Regions from separate parts of the Streptomyces sp. NPDC030222 genome, predicted to be linked through region 1. Evidence: riboswitches for the same ligand, from Rfam matches in the RefSeq annotation. Region 1 holds a riboswitch; each other region holds the start of a gene.
What was found. Region 1 has a riboswitch for cyclic di-AMP ahead of ACZ4Z5_RS04735 (M23 family metallopeptidase). Riboswitches for the same ligand answer to the same signal wherever they lie in the genome.

Region 1 (3,898 bases):
CCGGGCGCTTCGTCCGGGCCCTCCCCGTCCTCCTCATCGTCGCGGGCATCGTCATCGACCTCGCCACCCCGGCCGAAGTCACCGCCGCCCCCTTCTTCTCCGCCGCTCCGCTGATCGCGGCACCGTTCTTCTCGTTCCTCGTCACGGTCGTCACCGGCGTGACCTCGGTGCTCGCCGTGCTGCTGCTGGCCTTCCTGCACGGTCCGGAAGCCCGCGCGGAGTGGGCGACGGAGCTGTCGACCGTGGTGACGGTGGCGGTGCTCGCCATGGTGATCAACCGGGTGGTGCGGCGCAGCGGGGAGCGGCTGGCCTCGGCACGGGTGATCGCGGAGACGGCCCAGCGGGCGGTGCTGCCGACCCCGCTCGACCGGATCGGCGGACTCCGGGTCGCCGCGCGGTACGAGGCGGCGCAGGAGGACGCGTTCATCGGGGGTGATCTGTACGCGGTGCAGGACACCCCCTTCGGGGTGCGGCTGGTCCTGGGGGACGTACGGGGCAAGGGCATGGAGGCGGTGGCGGCGGTGGCCGTCCTCATCGGCGCGTTCCGGGAGGCCGCGGCGCGGGAGAGCAGCCTCGACGCGGTGGCGCGCCGGCTCGAGCAGGCGCTCGGCCGGGAGGGCACGCGACGGTCCAGGACCGAGGAGGCCGAGGGTTTCGCCACGGCCGTCCTGGCGGAGATCCCGCCGGGCGGGTCCGTCGTACGCCTGGTGAACCGCGGGCATCCGGAGCCGCTGATGCTCCACGCGGACGGGACGCTGACCGTGCTGGCGCCCACCGAGCCGGCGCTGCCACTGGGAATGTCGGAGCTGGTCTCCTGGTCGGGCCGGACGGACGAGACACCCTTTCCACCTGGTTCGACGCTTTTGTTCTACACGGACGGCCTGTCGGAGGCCCGGGACGAGCGGGGGGACTTCTACGATCCGCAGGCCCGGCTGGCCGACCGGACCTTCGACGGACCGCAGGACCTCCTCGACGTCCTCGTCGGCGATGTGAACCAGTACACAGGCGGCAATTCGACGGACGACATGGCGCTGCTGGCGGTGGCGAGCCCGGCGGAACAGCGGCCGGACCGGGGCAGGGCGATCCCCGCAGCCCCATGACGTCCGTGGTGCCGCAGTTGCTGGTGCGCAGCCACCCCCGCCCCGCATCGTTGCCACGCTCCGTAATCGCGTGGCACCCGTGCGCATAACAATTGATGCACCGTCAGGAACTGGCGGGGTGGATGCGCAACTGAATTACCGTCAACTCGACCGCATCTGAGAGTGTATGTCCGGATAAGTTCAGGCCCAAGCTCTTAACGATCACTGGGAAGCGCTTGGAATCGGACCCCGCTGTCTATTAACGTTCGATAACGCAGCGCGGTCGTCCCAGCCGTCGCCGGACGGCACCGTGCGCACATGCGCCGAATCCCGCAAGGGAACCGGGGAACCACCAACTTGGGGTGAATCGGGCGCCTTTCGAGGCCCGTAGGAGACCTTCCTGCTCCGAACCCGTCAGCTAACCCGGTAGGCGAAGGGAAGGAAAGGAGCGCGCCTTCGTGGCGTCCAACAGGCCTGCCGAAGCCCCCACGGCTCTCGCCGGTTCCGCGTCCCTCGCATCCGTCTACGGGACCGGCCCGGCCGAGAACGAGACGTGGGAGGAGTGGAACCCCTCCGCGGAGACCGTCAGGCCCGTCCGCGGCAGGCACCGGGTCGCCAAGCAGCGCGGCGGTCTGGCCCGCAGCTCCACAGTCCTCGGCGTCGGTGTGATCGCGGCCGTCGGCGCGGGTGGCCTCGCCACCGCGCAGGACAAGCCCCCGGTCTCCATCTCGCTGCCCGACCTCCCGGACGCCGAGTCCATTCCGGGCATCGGCTCCCTGCTCGAGGACGACAGCAAGGCGGCACCCAAGCCGGACGAGGTCGTCGCCGCCACCCCGTTCACCTCCGCCGGAGTCACCGACGCGGACATCAAGCAGGGCAGCACCGACGCCGGTGAGGCACTGCGCGCCCGGATCCTCCAGCAGGCCGAGCAGCAGCAGGCAAGCGCGGAGGCCGCGGCCGCCGAGGCCGCGGAGAAGGCCGCCGCCGACAAGGCCGCAGCCGAGTCCAAGGCGAAGCAGGAAGCAGCGGCGAAGAAGGCCGCCGAGGAGAAGGCGGCCGCCGAGAAGGCCGCTGCGGAGAAGGCCGAGGCCGAGCGTCTCGCCAAGCTCGCGGCGAGCTACTCGCTGCCCACCTCCTCGTACACGATCACCTCCACCTACGGTCAGTCCGGGTCCATGTGGTCCTCCGGCTACCACACCGGACTGGACTTCGCCGCCCCGACCGGTACGCCGGTCAAGGCCGTGCACGGCGGTACGATCAAGTCGGCCGGCTGGTCCGGCGCCTACGGCTACCGGATCGTGCTCGAGCTCAGCGACGGCACGGAGATCTGGTACTGCCACCTGTCCTCCATGACCGTCACCTCCGGCCAGGTCTCCACCGGCCAGACCATCGGCCGCGTCGGCGCGACCGGCAATGTCACCGGCCCGCACCTCCACATGGAGGTCAAGTCGTCCGGCGGCAGCACCCTGGACCCGATGGCCTGGATGCGCAGCAAGGGCCTCACCCCCTGATCCGTACGCACTGAGCCCCGCCCTCGAACCCCGGCAGCCCTGGCGCACTCCCCCCGACGCCTGGGCTGCCGGTCTTTTCGTCCCCGGATCCTCCGTCGTCCCCGGATCCTCCGTCGTCCCCGGATCCTCGGTCGTCCCGGGCTTGTCGGTTGTCCCGGGCTTTTCGGTACTCCGGCCGCGTCTGAGCGGCACCCCCACTCCGGCCCGCAGGTGCGGACGTCAGTCCCGCAGATACGGATTCCCTCCCGGGTGGCCGTGCGGTACCGGGTGCGGTGCCGGGTTCCGGTAGGGGCCCGGATGTGACGGGCCCTGGTGGGGGAACGGGCCCGGATGTGACGCGCCCTGGTCGGGGAACGGGCCCGGCGCCTGTCCTGCCTGCCACGGTGCGTACCGGCCGGGCACCGGCTGGGAGTAGGGCGCGGGCCGGGCGTACGGCGCCGGCCGGCCATGGGGCGCCGGGAACGCGGGCGGGAGCGACCCCGGGAACACGACCCGGCCCGAGGCCTGCGCCGCGTACGCCAGTGCCGGGCCGGCGACGTTCCTGCGGTGCCACAGGTGGTGCAGCAGTTCCTGCTCCCTGGCCGTGAAGTCCGGGCCCGGAGACTCCCGGCGCGCCCGGTGCCGCAGGAACGCCAGCGCCGTCGCGCACGCCTCGTACTCGCCGACCGCGTTCGCCGCCGCCGTGCCGCCGTACGTGCGGGCCGCGAAGGCACGCGCCATGGAGCGCGCCCGCATCGAGGACAGCGCGAGCGGCTCCAGAGGACCGAGCCAGCCGGCCAGCGCGTAGGCGGGCAGTTCCCCTCCGATCGTGCGCAGTTCACGCTGCCGGGTCCACACCGCCAGCCAGGTCAGCAGACCGAACGCCGGCACCATGAAGGCCAGGTAGACGATGGAGAACCCGAACGGGCCGAACACCGTGGAGCCGTTCCACAGCGCGTGCATGCCCATCGCCATCAGCAGCCCGAGCACCGGCGTCGCGTACTTGCGCAGCCGCCGTCCCCTGGCCGCCCGCGCCGCCAGACCGAAGCCGATGCCGGTCAGCGCGGTGAACAACGGATGCGCGAACGGCGACATCACGATCCGCACGAAGAAGGTGGCCGCCGTGACCGACGCCAGTCCCGAGCTGCCCGCCTCCTGGTCCTCGCCGAACGCGCTTCCCAGATACAGGATGTTCTCGGTGAAGGCGAAGCCGGTGGCGGTGAATCCGGCGAACACCACGCCGTCGACCACACCCGTGAAGTCCCGTCTGCGCAGCAGGAACAGCAGCAGCACGGCAGCCGCCTTGGCGCTCTCCTCGACGACCGGGGC
Region 2 (3,898 bases), on a different contig from region 1:
GACGGAGTACATCCACGCGATCTTGTGGCGGAGCTGGGTGAGCAGCGCGATCAGCCCGGGACTGCCCGAGGCCTGGGTCAGCGTCTCGTGGAACCAGCCGCCGAGGGACCGCAGATCCTCGCTCTGACCGCTGCGGGCCCGCTCCTGGCCGAGCCTGACCAGACCGCGCAGGACCTTGAGGTGGGCCTCGGTGCGCCGCTGCGCGGCCCGCGCGGCACCCAGCGGCTCCAGCAGCATGCGGACCTCCAGTAGGTCGGCGGCCTCCCGCTCGGTCGGCTCGGCGACGCACGCCCCCGCGTGCCGGCGGGTGGTGACGAAACCCTCCGACTCCAGCGTGCGCAGGGCCTCCCGCACCGGGACCCGTGAGACGCCGTAGCGGCGTGCGAGCAGTTCCTCGGTCAGCCGGCTGCCGCGCTCGAAGACCCCGGCGACGATGTCGTCCCGGATGGCCGTGCATACCGAATGCGCCGGAATGCGCATGCCCGAACCTCCGTTTAATCCCCGCGAAACGCGGTCGCAGACCACCGTTTCCTCGACTCTATTGCAGGGTGCGGGAATTTCCGAAGGACTCGATGATTTCTGGAAATGTTTTGGCCATCGCGATGCCGGGGACCCGGGACGTCCGTCCGGCTGCGGCCCCGCGGGCGAATCCCCCACGGGGACACCCTGACCCGCAGGACGCCCGGCCCGCGGCTCGCCCGACACGCAGGACGCCCTATCCACACGACGCCCTACCCACGGGACGCGACCGCGGGGGGCACACGACGAAGACCCCGGCGGACGGAGCGCCGGGGTCTTCGGCCATGCGTGCCCCTGGACCGGTGGGGCGAGGCGGAGGCCGTGCGTCAGAGGGCGACGCCGTGGCTGCGCAGGTAGGCGACCGGGTCGATGTCGGAGCCGTACTCCGCGCTGGTGCGCGCCTCGAAGTGCAGGTGCGGGCCGCTCGAGTTGCCCGTGGAGCCGGACAGACCGATCTGCTGGCCGGCGGCGACCTGCTGGCCGACCGAGACGGAGATCGACGACAGGTGGCCGTACTGGGTGTAGGTGCCGTCCGCCATCCTCAGGACGACGTTGTTGCCGTACGCGCCGCCCCAGCCGGCCTCGACGACGGTGGCGGCGCCGACCGCGCGGACCGAGGTGCCGGACGCGGCGTGGAAGTCGACACCGGTGTGGCTGCCGGAGGACCAGGCCGCACCGCCGGCCTTGTACTGGGTGCTGACGTACGAACCGGCGACCGGCGAGACGTACCCCGAGAAGTTTCCGGAGAGGCTGGTGCGCTCCGCCGCGCGGGCGGCGCGCGTCCCGACGTCCCGCTGCTCCTTGGCCTCGGCGGCCGCGCGCTCCGCCTTGGCCCGGGCCTCGGCCTTCGCCTGGGCTTCCGCCTTGCGCTTGGCCTCCGCCTTGGCGAGGACCGCGGCGTGGTCCTGGACGGCGGCCTGCTCCTGCGCGTCGGCCTGGGCGTCGATCTCGGTGGCCAGCGAGTCGTCGATGACGAGCGCCTGGGACAGCCCCGTGTCCTCGACGGTGACCGGAGCCGGACCGTCGACGGCCAGCGCCGGGGAGGCAAGGGTGCCGACGACGCCGGTGGTCGCGATTCCGGCAATGCCTGCGATGTTCGCACCCTTGCGGGTCATACGGCTCGGGCGACGGTGCTTCCCGGTGGCACGGGTGAACGCCATGAAGAGAGCTGGTCCTTTCCTTCCCTGTCGCCTGCCGGGTTAGCTGACGGGTTCGGAGAAGGAAGGTCTCCTACGGCTGCCTCCGCGGGCGAAGGCACCCGATTCACCCCAGGGGACGCGCAGTTGGGTCCCCGGCTCCCCTGGCTCGCGCCGTACGGGGATTCGGCGATGGCTGTCCGGTGCCGCGGCTGCGACGAGGTGCATTGGACGAACAGCTCCACCGACGCTAGACGGGTCACCTTTTAATCACCAAACAGACACGGTCTTTTGTAGCGCACGCCACAGGGCAGACAGGCGGCCTCCGCAACAAAACGGACAAACGACGGGCCCCGGTGGACGTCGTCCACCGGGGCCCGGTCGCCGGCACAGCGGGCAGTCCGGTCGGCCGGCGGGAGCCGACGGACCGTCAATCAGCCGCTGACGACGGAGACTTCACCGATGCCGAGAGCCTTGACGGGCTCCTCGATCTGCGCCGCGTCGCCCACCAGGACCGTCACCAGACGGTCCACCGGGAAGGCGCTGACGACGGCGGCGGTCGCCTCGACCGTGCCGGTCTCGGCGAGGCGGGCGTACAACTGCGCCTGGTAGTCGTCCGGGAGGTACTGCTCCACCTGGTCGGCGAGCGTGCCGGCGACGGCTGCCGCCGTCTCGTACTTGAGCGGGGCGACCCCGACGAGGTTCTGCACGGCGACATCGCGCTCGGCGTCCGTCAGGCCCTCGGCGGCGAGGGTCCGCAGCACCGTCCACAGGTCCTGGAGCGCGGGGCCGGTGTGCGGGGTGTCCACCGAGCCGCTGATCGCGAGCATGGCGGCGCCCGCCGGCCCCGTGACGGACGCCGGCGGCGCGGAGCGCAGCACCTGGCTGAAGGCCCGCACGCCGTACGTGTAGCCCTTCTCCTCGCGCAGCACCCGGTCCAGGCGGGAGGTGAGGGTGCCGCCGAGGCAGTACGTACCGAGCACCTGGGCCGGCCAGAGCCGGTCGTGCCGGTCCGTGCCGACACGGCCGATCAGCAGCTGGGTCTGCACGGCGCCCGGGCGGTCCACGATGATCACGCGGCCGGTGTCGTCGGCGACGACGGGCGGCACGGGCCGTGGCTCGGCCTTGTCACCGGTCCAGGCACCGAGGCTGTCGGCGAGGATCGCGTCCAGGTCCGTACCGGTCAGATCACCCACGACCACGACCGTGGTCGTGGCCGGGCGGACGTGGTCGCTGTAGAAGGCGCGGACGATGGCGGCGTCGATGCGCTCCACCGTCTCCTCGCTGCCCTGCCGCGGGCGGGACATCCGGGAGTTCTCCGGGAAGAGCTCCTTGGAGAGTTCCTTGGCGGCACGGCGGGCCGGGTTGGCCGTCTCGTGCGGGATCTCGTCGAGGCGGTTGCGGACCAGCCGCTCCACCTCGCTGTCGGCGAAGGCCGGTTCGCGCAGCGCCTCGGCGATCAGGCCCAGCGCCTTGGACAGCCGGGAGACCGGCACCTCCAGGGCGATGCGCACGCCCGGGTGGTCGGCGTGTGCGTCGAGGGTGGCGCCGCAGCGCTCCAGCTCGGCGGCGAAGTCCTCGGCCGACCGCTTCTCGGTGCCCTCGGAGAAGGCGCGCGCCATGATGGTGGCGACGCCGTCGAGGCCCTCGGGCTCGGTGTCCAGCGGGGCGTCGAGGAGGATCTCGACGGCCACGACCTGCTGGCCGGGGCGGTGGCAGCGCAGCACGGTGAGACCGTTGGGCATGACACTGCGGTCGGGGGCGGGGAAGGCCCACGGCTTGGCGGTGCCGGCCTGCGGCTGCGGGTGGAATTCCATGGTCACGGCAGCGTCGCTCACTGGTCCGCCCCCTCTGCGTCGTCGTTCTCGTCCTCGGTGGCGATCGGCTCGTACGCCAGCACGGCCCGGTTGTCGGGGCGCAGCCGCTCCCGGGCGACCTGCTGGACCTCCTCGGCGGTGATGTCCAGGACGCGCTGCACGGCGGTGAGGGCGAGCTGCGGGTCGCCGAACAGGACGGCATAGCGGCAGAGTTCGTCGGCGCGGCCGGCGACCGTGCCGAGCCGGTCCAGCCATTCCCGCTCCAGCTGGGCCTGCGCGCGCTCCATCTCCTCGGGCGTGGGACCCTCGGCGGCGAACCGGGCGAGTTCGTCGTCGACGGCACGCTCGATGTCCGGCACCTCGACCCCGGTGGACGTCTTCACGTCCAGCCAGCCGAGGGAGGGCGCGCCGGCGAGCCGGAGGAGG
Region 3 (3,898 bases), on a different contig from region 1:
GGCTGGCCAATGAACCGTCCCGCCGCCCGCTACGTCCTGCCGGAGTTCACGGAGCGCACCGCGAACGGAGTCCGCACCCTCGACCCGTATTCGAAGCTGCTCCAGGAGAGGATCGTCGTGATCGGCACCGTCATCGACGACGCCGTCGCCAACGACGTGATGGCCCAGTTCATGCATCTGGAGCACGCCGCAGCGGACCGGGACATCTCGCTCTACATCAACGCGCCGGGCGGTTCGGTCACGGCGATGACGGCGATCCACGACACGATGCAGTTCGTCACCTGCGACGTGGAGACGGTCTGCCTGGGCCAGTGCGGCTCGGTGGCGGCAGTGCTGCTCGCAGCCGGCACGCCCGGCAAGCGCTTCGCGCTGCCCAGTACCCGGGTGGTGCTCCAGCAGCCCTCTCTCGAGGAGCCGTTGCACGGCACCCCGTCCGATCTGGAGGTCCATGCCGCGGAGTTGCTGCGCGGGCGGGCGACCGTCGCCCGACTGCTGGGGCGCCACACGGGGCGCAGCCCGGACCTGGTCACCGAAGTCCTCGACCGCACAACGGTGTTCGAGGCTGAGGCCGCCCGCGCCTACGGATTGATCGACGCGGTCATGACGAGCCGGAAGCCCGCGTCGGGCCCGCTCGGCGGACGGTGAGGCAGGTGGTGCCCGAGCTCCCTCGCCTGCCCGCCCTGACCCGCGCCGAGGGCGATGTCATCGACCGGTATCTCGAAGTGGTGGACCTGCTGGGCCGGATCAACCCCGCCCGCGGGACGGACACCTACCATGCGCTCCGGGCGGCGCAGGCGCTCGTCGGCCGTTCGGCGGCGCTGCGGGACGCGCTCGCCCTGATGCATGAGCGCGGCGAGTCACATCTGTATACCGTCACATTGGCACAAGCCCTGCGGGTGTTGGACGGGGAGCGGAGAGCGGCACGGCTCACCGTGCCGCCCTCTTCGGCGAGTTGAATCGCGCCGTGGACTCGGGGTTCGCTCAGATGCACCAGCCTGATTCCTCCGAACGAGTGATTGCATAGCTTCTGATTCTGTGCCAGTCGACTTGCGCGGCCTGGGCGATCGGGAAGCGGAACACTTGGCTCCAGTGCTGGTACAGCCATGGTCACACCCTCTGCGAGATGTCCCGAATCGCCCCTGTCCACTCGAACGGATCAGTCGTGAGGAGCCTCACAAACCGCCGTTTCGACTCGGAAATCCGGCAAGTGATGAGTCAAGATCCCTGGGACGACAAGCCCCCGCCACCGCGGCGGGGCGGTCCGGGCGGACGCCGAGTCCTGCCGCCGTCCCGGATTCAGGTCGACTCGATTGCATCGGCAGGAGTGGAGGACCCAAGCACGACGGGACGGGAAGTACGCCGTCCCTTGGGGTGAAGCCGCGCCAGCGGCCGGGCATCTTCGCCTGCCCGAACCCGACAGGTCATCCTTCACAGGCGGCTGACGAAGGGTTGCGCATGTCTGCGCAGATCAACATTCCGTTCCTGCTGTCCCGAGCCGGTGCCGCTTCCGCTCTGACACTCGCCGCCGTGGGCGCCACCATCGTGGCACCCGGAGGGGCGACCGAGGCCCACGCCGTGACGGCCCATGCGACGAAGGCGCTCCAGGTCGCCGCGTCGAAGAAGGGTTCCCCTTACAAGTACGGCGCCGCGGGACCGAACCGGTTCGACTGCTCGGGCCTGACGCTCTACTCGTACAAGAAGGCGGGCAAGTCCCTGCCGCGCACCGCCCAGGCGCAGTACAACAGGACGCGGCATATCTCGGCGTCCAGCCGACAGCGCGGTGACCTCGTCTTCTTCCACTCCGGCGGGCACGTCTACCACGTGGGGATATACGCCGGTAACGGCAGGATCTGGCACTCTCCCAAGACCGGCTCCCATGTGAAGCTGGAGAAGATCTGGTCCTCCAAGGTCCTCTACGGACGCGTACGCTAGCCCGACGCGCAGGCGGGGACGGTACGTTGGCGGTTGCCCGAGCCGTCCCCGCGGTCCGTTGCGGAACGTCCGCCCTGTTCGCCCAGCGGCCGTGACGATCCGTCACCGACGACCGCGTTCCCCGAGGAGTCCCGTGTCAGGCCTCAACCCCGTACGCCACATCACGTTCGACGCACGCGATCCGTACCGGGTCGCCGAGTTCTGGGCGGCCCTCACCGGCTATCCGCTGGTGGACTCGGAGCCCGAGGACGACGAGGTCCTGCTCGAATCGGACCGGCCGGAGGCGCCCGGACTGCTGTTCATCCGCGTGCCCGACGACAAGACGGTCAAGAACCGCGTCCACCTCGACATCCAGCCGCCCACCGGCACCCGGGACGCGGAAGTGACCCGGCTCGGCGCGCTCGGCGCGCGGATCGTCGACGACCGGCGCACCGACGACGGCCTGGGCTGGGTCGTCATGGCCGATCCCGAGGGCAACGAGTTCTGCGTCGAGCGCAGCGCGGCGGAGCGCGGCCTGGTCTGAGGTCCGGTCCTCGACGTCCGAGGTCCGGTCCGCGGCGCGGCGGGACTCGGCCCGGCCCGCACCACGGGGCACGTGGCCCCGCCCGCACCACGTGAACACGGCCCGGTCCGCACCACGAAACATGGCCCGGGACGCGCCGCGGACCCCTCGCGCCGCATCCGGTGGAATCATCGGCGCCAGGCACCCATCTCTGCATCACTGCGGGGTACCCGTCACCGTATGGCTGACGACGAACCCCGCGGAAGCCGGCACGAAACCCGCCTCGAACGCGCCGACCGCAACTTCAACGAGCTGCTGCAGGAACTGCGCGTCACGCAGATGGGTGTGCAGATCCTCTTCGCCTTCCTGCTGACGCTCGCGTTCACCCAGCGCTTCCCCTCCCTCGACAGCTACCAGGTCACCACCTATGTGGTCACCCTGCTGCTGGCAGTCGTGGCCACGGCGCTGCTCACGGCGCCCGCCGCGGTGCACCGCATGCTGTTCCAGCAGGGCGCCAAACCACAGATCGTGGTGGTCTCGTCGCAACTCGCACGTTTCGGGATGGCGGTCCTCGCACTCGCCCTCGCGGGTTCGGTCCTGCTCGTCGTGGACGTCACGCTCGGCCGGACCTGGGGGATCGTATGCGGGCTGTGCACCGTCCTGCTGTTCGTAGCGCTGTGGGGCGTGCTGCCGAGGCTGATCGGGCGGGGGCTCATCACAGCATCGCGGGACCGGCCACCAGGGTCGGCCCCAGAGCGGTGAGCGCCGCCCCGCCGACACGTTCCACCGCCCATGCCGCGCGTGGCCCTGCCCAGCCGGTCACCGAGCGGGGTGGCTGGCAGCGCCACCACCGTGAACCATGCGACGGCGAGCGCGACGACGGCCGGAGCCCGGTCCGAGAGGACCAGATCGGGGCCGGGCCGAGCGGACCAGACCCGTTCAGGGCCGGACGACGAGCGGCCAGGGCAGGGAGATGCGGACGGTCTTCCCGCCGTCCGCCGTGGGAGTGACCCACAGCCGGCCGCCGGACTCCGCCGTCAGCCAGCGGATGATGACCATTCCCCGGCCGTTGTCCTGCTGGACCGCCGCGGGAAGCCGTCGGGGCAGTCGGGGGTGGCTGTCGGTCACCCCGATGCAGAGGAGTTCGTCGCGTTCCAGCCGTACGTCGACGGTGAAGGTCGGGGACTGTCCGAAGGTGTGCTGGACCGCGTTGGTGGCGAGTTCGGAGACGATCACCCGGACGGAGTCGGCGGTCTCGGCGTCGTCGGGCAGGCCCCACCGGGTGAGGAGTTCGCTCACGAATCTTCGGGCGGTGGGGACCGAGGCCGGGTCGCTCGGCAGGGTGACGGATGCTTCCTGGTGGTCTGCCATGGCGACGCTGTCCCTTTCCCACCGGGCCGCCCGGATCGCTCGCGGCCTCGGATTGCGCTTCGCGCCAGAGTGCCATTCGAGGTGTGGCCCGCG
Region 4 (3,898 bases), on a different contig from region 1:
TCCCCGCGGCGGCTCCGGGGGCCAGGGCTGGTCGGGGTCGGCGGGAACGTCGAGCCCGAGGACCTGGGCGGCCCGGAGGGCGACGCGGGTGTGCCCCTCTGGCGAGAGGTGCAGCCTGTCGTCGTCCCAGGCCCTCCTGTCCTGGACGGACTTCAGGGACCACAGGTCGAGCACCGGGCAGTCGTACCGGTCGGCGATGGCCCGGACGTGCGCCGTGTAGGTCGCGATCTTGCCGCGCAGATGGCGGAGGACCGGCACTCCGCGGGTGTCGAAGCCGGTGGTGACCATGACGGTGCCCACGGCGGACGTGAGGTCGGCGACGGCCCGCTCGAAGCGCTCGGCGACGTCGTCGGGGTCGCTGCCGGGCCGGATGATGTCGTTGCCGCCGGCGCAGAAGCTCACCAGGTCCGGGGCGAGTTCCCTGGCCCGGGGCACCTGCTCGGCGACGATCTGGTCGAGCAGCCTGCCGCGCACGGCGAGGTTGGCGTACCGGAAGGTGTCGTTGTTCTCGGGCAGCCGGTCGGCGAGGAGCACGGCGAACCGGTCGGCCCATCCGACGAACCGACCGTCGGGGCCGGGGTCGCCGACTCCTTCGGTGAAGCTGTCACCGACAGCCGCGTACGACCCGATGACGGTTCTGTCCTGGTGTGTTGATCTCGAATCGTCTGCCACATCGACACATCATTCACCCCTGGAAGTGACCTACGCCACCGTAAGGAGGGGTTGACGACGGGTGAGATAGACCACCCGAACGGTTTCGGCCTGCCGGGAATACCGCGAGGTACCCGGCAGGCCGAACGGTCCGCGTTCCTGCGTCAGATGGTGACGCCGTGCTGGCGGAGGTAGGCCAGCGGATCCAGGTCCGAGCCGTAGTCCGGAGTGGTCCGGATCTCGAAGTGCAGGTGCGGACCGGAGGAGTTGCCGGTGCTGCCGGACAGGCCGATCTGCTGGCCCGGGCGCACGGTCTGCCCCGCCGAGACGGAGAGGGAGGACAGGTGGGCGTACTGCGAGTAGCGGCCGTCGGCGTGCTTGATGACGACCTGGTTGCCGTACGCGCCGGCCCAGCCCGCCGAGACGACGGTGCCGGCGCCGACGGCCTTGACGCTGGTGCCGGTGGGGGCGGCGAAGTCCACGCCGGTGTGGTAGCCGCTGGACCACATGGCGCCCGCCATGCGGTACGGGGTGGTGACCTGCGCGGCGACCGGGGCCACGAAGCCGGCGGCGCTCGGGGCGGCGGCCGTGTCGCCTGCCGCACCGGCGGGCGCGGCGGGCTTGGACTCGGCAGGGGCGGCCTTCGCGGGAGCGGCGACCTGGGCGGGAGCGGACTTGGCGGGGGCCCACGCGGTGCGGGTCGGCGTAGTGGCGGCCCGGTTGCGGCCGGCCTGGTTCTTGGCGCCGAGGGTGAGCTTGGTGCCCGGCTGGATGAGAGCGGGGTCGCCGCCGATGACACGCCGGTTGTCGTTGTAGAGCCGCATCCAGCCGCCGCGCACCTCGTGCTGCTCGGCGATCTTCGACAGGCAGTCGCCGGGGACCACGCGGTAGGTCTTCGGTGCGGCCTGCGGAGCGGCGGCCTTGACGGTCGCCGGGGCGGAGACTGCGGCGATGTGCCGGGGTGCCACGGCGGGGGCGGCCGCGGGGGCGGCGGCCTGGGCTCCGACGGTGCCGATGAGCGGGATGGCGAGTGCGGCGCCACCGGTGCCGGCCGCGACGAAGCCGCGGGTGATCGGCGTGGACTTGGGACGACGGTGCTTGCCCTTGGGCATGGCGCATTCCTCTCCTGCGCCTGCGAGGTGAGCTGTCGGGTTCGGGCTGGAGATGCCCGGCCGCGCCGAGGCGCGACTTCACCCCGAGCCGTCCCGGTGCGGACACCGGCACGGCGGCTTACCTGGTTCCCCCGCTCCTGCCGCAAAGGTGGTGGGTGCGGTATTCCGGGCGGCGGCAGGATTCGGCGGTCCGCCCGGATTCGACGGCGACGCTAAACGAATGGGGCGGCACGGACAAGGAGTGCATTTTCGGTACGGCATAGCAGAGCGGAAATCATGCCGGAATTCCGGTGACACTCCGTTTATTTCCGATCATTGAAACCAATGCGACCCTTGGGACTTGGGCCCCCAGGACGGACACATACCGTCACAGATGAGATCCTGCTCACCCGGGCCGATACCGGGAATTCCCTCCCCATTACAGATATGGAGCCTTATGGAGAGTTCACTCTAAAAACCCTCAAATCGGACAGTTCACCCTGATTCGGCTTTTCCATCCGGAAGGTCGTCGGGAAGGCCATCCGGAAGACGACCCGGAACGCCGCCCGGGGCGCCGTCGGGGGCGCGAAGGGGCTTTGCGCACCTCGAGAAGGTTGCCCGAGGAACCTGTGTCGTATCGTCTGACAAAGCCACGGCGATCAGGCGCCGCCGGCAGGGACACTTCAGGAGCCCCCGTGACGCAGCAGATTCCGCAGGTGTCGTCGGCCGAGCGCGAGCCCGAGCTCGCCGGAGTGCGGAACTTCCGTGACGTGGGCGGACTGCCGACCGTGGACGGCAGGAGGATCCGCTACGGACGGCTCTACCGCAGTGGGCACCTGGCGCACGCCACCGACACCGACGCCTCGTTTCTCGCCGCACTGGGGCTGCACACGATCTTCGACTTCCGCAACTCCGCCGACCAGAAGCTGGAGGGACCCGACGTCGCCCTGCCGGGCGTGCGGAACGTCAACATCCCGCTGTCCGACCCGGCCGACGGCGCCGAGTTCTGGAAGATGGTCCGCGACGGGAGCATCGACGAACTGCGTGACATCCTCGCCGACGGCAAGGCGGCGAAGCGCATGTCCGACTCCTACCGCGAGATCATCACGCAGCGCACTGCCGAACACAGCCGCGTCCTTCACGCGTTGGCGGAGGACAGCGTCCCCGCCCTGATGCACTGCGCGGCCGGCAAGGACCGCGCGGGCCTGTCGATCGCGGTGACGCTGCTCGCCGTCGGCGTCGAGCGGGACGCCATCGAAGCCGACTACCTCAAGTCCAACGACCCGCACCGCCGTTACAAGGTGCACCGCGGCGGGGACCACACGGCCACCATCCCGGACGAGGTGATGGAACTGCTCAGCCCCCTGTTCGACGCCCGCAGCGAGTATCTGGCCTCGGCGTTCACCGCCATCGAGGAGACCTGGGGCTCGACCGGGCGCTACCTCACCGACGGCCTGGGCCTGGCCCCGGAGACACGTGAGCGGCTCCGCGAGCGGCTGGTCGACGGCGGCTGACGACGGCCGGCGGGTCCGGCCTCCCGGGTCAGCGCTGCGCGCCCAGGGTGAAGAGCAGATAGACGAAGGCCGCGAAGAGATGGCCCGCCACGATGTACACGAAGAGGCGGATCGCCAGACCGCGCGGGATGCGCTCCTCGACGTAGCGGCGGGCTGCGGACTTGTCTTCCGGCATGTCAGATCTCCCGGGTTCTGTGCTGTGAGCCGCCGTCGCCGAGACAGAGTCCCGAGGCGGCGGTCTGCAGCAGGGTGTGGACGAACAGCAGCTCGGCACCCTCGGGGGTGACGGCCGCGATGCGGTGCGGGGTGAGCGAGTCGAAGTGCGCGGAGTCGCCGGTGCCCAGCTCGTGCACCCGCTCCCCCAGCACCAGCCGCAGCCGGCCGGAGAGCACGTACAGCCACTCCTCGCCGGGGTGGATCCGCACGAGGTCGCCCTGCGCCCCGTGCGGCACACGGACGTGCAGGGCCTGCATGGCCCTCCCCGGACCGCCGGCCTGCCGGTAGCTCCAGCCGTCGGCCTCCTGGGCCACGCTGCCGGTGGCCCGCAGCACCGCGTGGGGCTCGACGGGGGCCTCGCCGAGTACGTCCGACACCGTCGTACCGTAGACGCGCGCCAGGGCGAGCAGCATCGGCAGCGAGGGC

Region 2: it holds a riboswitch for cyclic di-AMP, as region 1 does, so the genes downstream of both, ACZ4Z5_RS09290 (M23 family metallopeptidase) here and ACZ4Z5_RS04735 (M23 family metallopeptidase) in region 1, are expected to answer to the same signal.
Region 3: it holds a riboswitch for cyclic di-AMP, as region 1 does, so the genes downstream of both, ACZ4Z5_RS13335 (C40 family peptidase) here and ACZ4Z5_RS04735 (M23 family metallopeptidase) in region 1, are expected to answer to the same signal.
Region 4: it holds a riboswitch for cyclic di-AMP, as region 1 does, so the genes downstream of both, ACZ4Z5_RS05450 (M23 family metallopeptidase) here and ACZ4Z5_RS04735 (M23 family metallopeptidase) in region 1, are expected to answer to the same signal.

What each region holds. Positions count from the first base shown of each region.
Region 1 is NZ_JBVICA010000002.1:466,348-470,245, forward strand. Features, by position in the region: gene ACZ4Z5_RS04730 (PP2C family protein-serine/threonine phosphatase) at 1-1,100, shown strand, start outside; cyclic di-AMP (ydaO/yuaA leader) riboswitch at 1,391-1,527, shown strand; gene ACZ4Z5_RS04735 (M23 family metallopeptidase) at 1,538-2,590, shown strand; gene ACZ4Z5_RS04740 (PrsW family intramembrane metalloprotease) at 2,810-3,898, opposite strand, start outside.
Region 2 is NZ_JBVICA010000005.1:104,961-108,858, reverse strand. Features, by position in the region: gene ACZ4Z5_RS09295 (GntR family transcriptional regulator) at 1-480, opposite strand, end outside; gene ACZ4Z5_RS09290 (M23 family metallopeptidase) at 846-1,679, opposite strand; cyclic di-AMP (ydaO/yuaA leader) riboswitch at 1,693-1,857, opposite strand; gene ACZ4Z5_RS09285 (M16 family metallopeptidase) at 2,090-3,472, opposite strand; gene ACZ4Z5_RS09280 (M16 family metallopeptidase) at 3,490-3,898, opposite strand, start outside.
Region 3 is NZ_JBVICA010000007.1:177,980-181,877, reverse strand. Features, by position in the region: gene ACZ4Z5_RS13345 (ATP-dependent Clp protease proteolytic subunit) at 10-645, shown strand; gene ACZ4Z5_RS13340 (hypothetical protein) at 651-956, shown strand; cyclic di-AMP (ydaO/yuaA leader) riboswitch at 1,290-1,452, shown strand; gene ACZ4Z5_RS13335 (C40 family peptidase) at 1,456-1,932, shown strand; gene ACZ4Z5_RS13330 (VOC family protein) at 2,066-2,455, shown strand; gene ACZ4Z5_RS13325 (DUF6328 family protein) at 2,675-3,196, shown strand; gene ACZ4Z5_RS13320 (ATP-binding protein) at 3,374-3,805, opposite strand.
Region 4 is NZ_JBVICA010000003.1:141,326-145,223, reverse strand. Features, by position in the region: gene ACZ4Z5_RS05455 (SGNH/GDSL hydrolase family protein) at 1-672, opposite strand, end outside; gene ACZ4Z5_RS05450 (M23 family metallopeptidase) at 816-1,763, opposite strand; cyclic di-AMP (ydaO/yuaA leader) riboswitch at 1,768-1,927, opposite strand; gene ACZ4Z5_RS05445 (tyrosine-protein phosphatase) at 2,438-3,256, shown strand; gene ACZ4Z5_RS05440 (DUF6126 family protein) at 3,285-3,431, opposite strand; gene ACZ4Z5_RS05435 (helix-turn-helix domain-containing protein) at 3,433-3,898, opposite strand, start outside.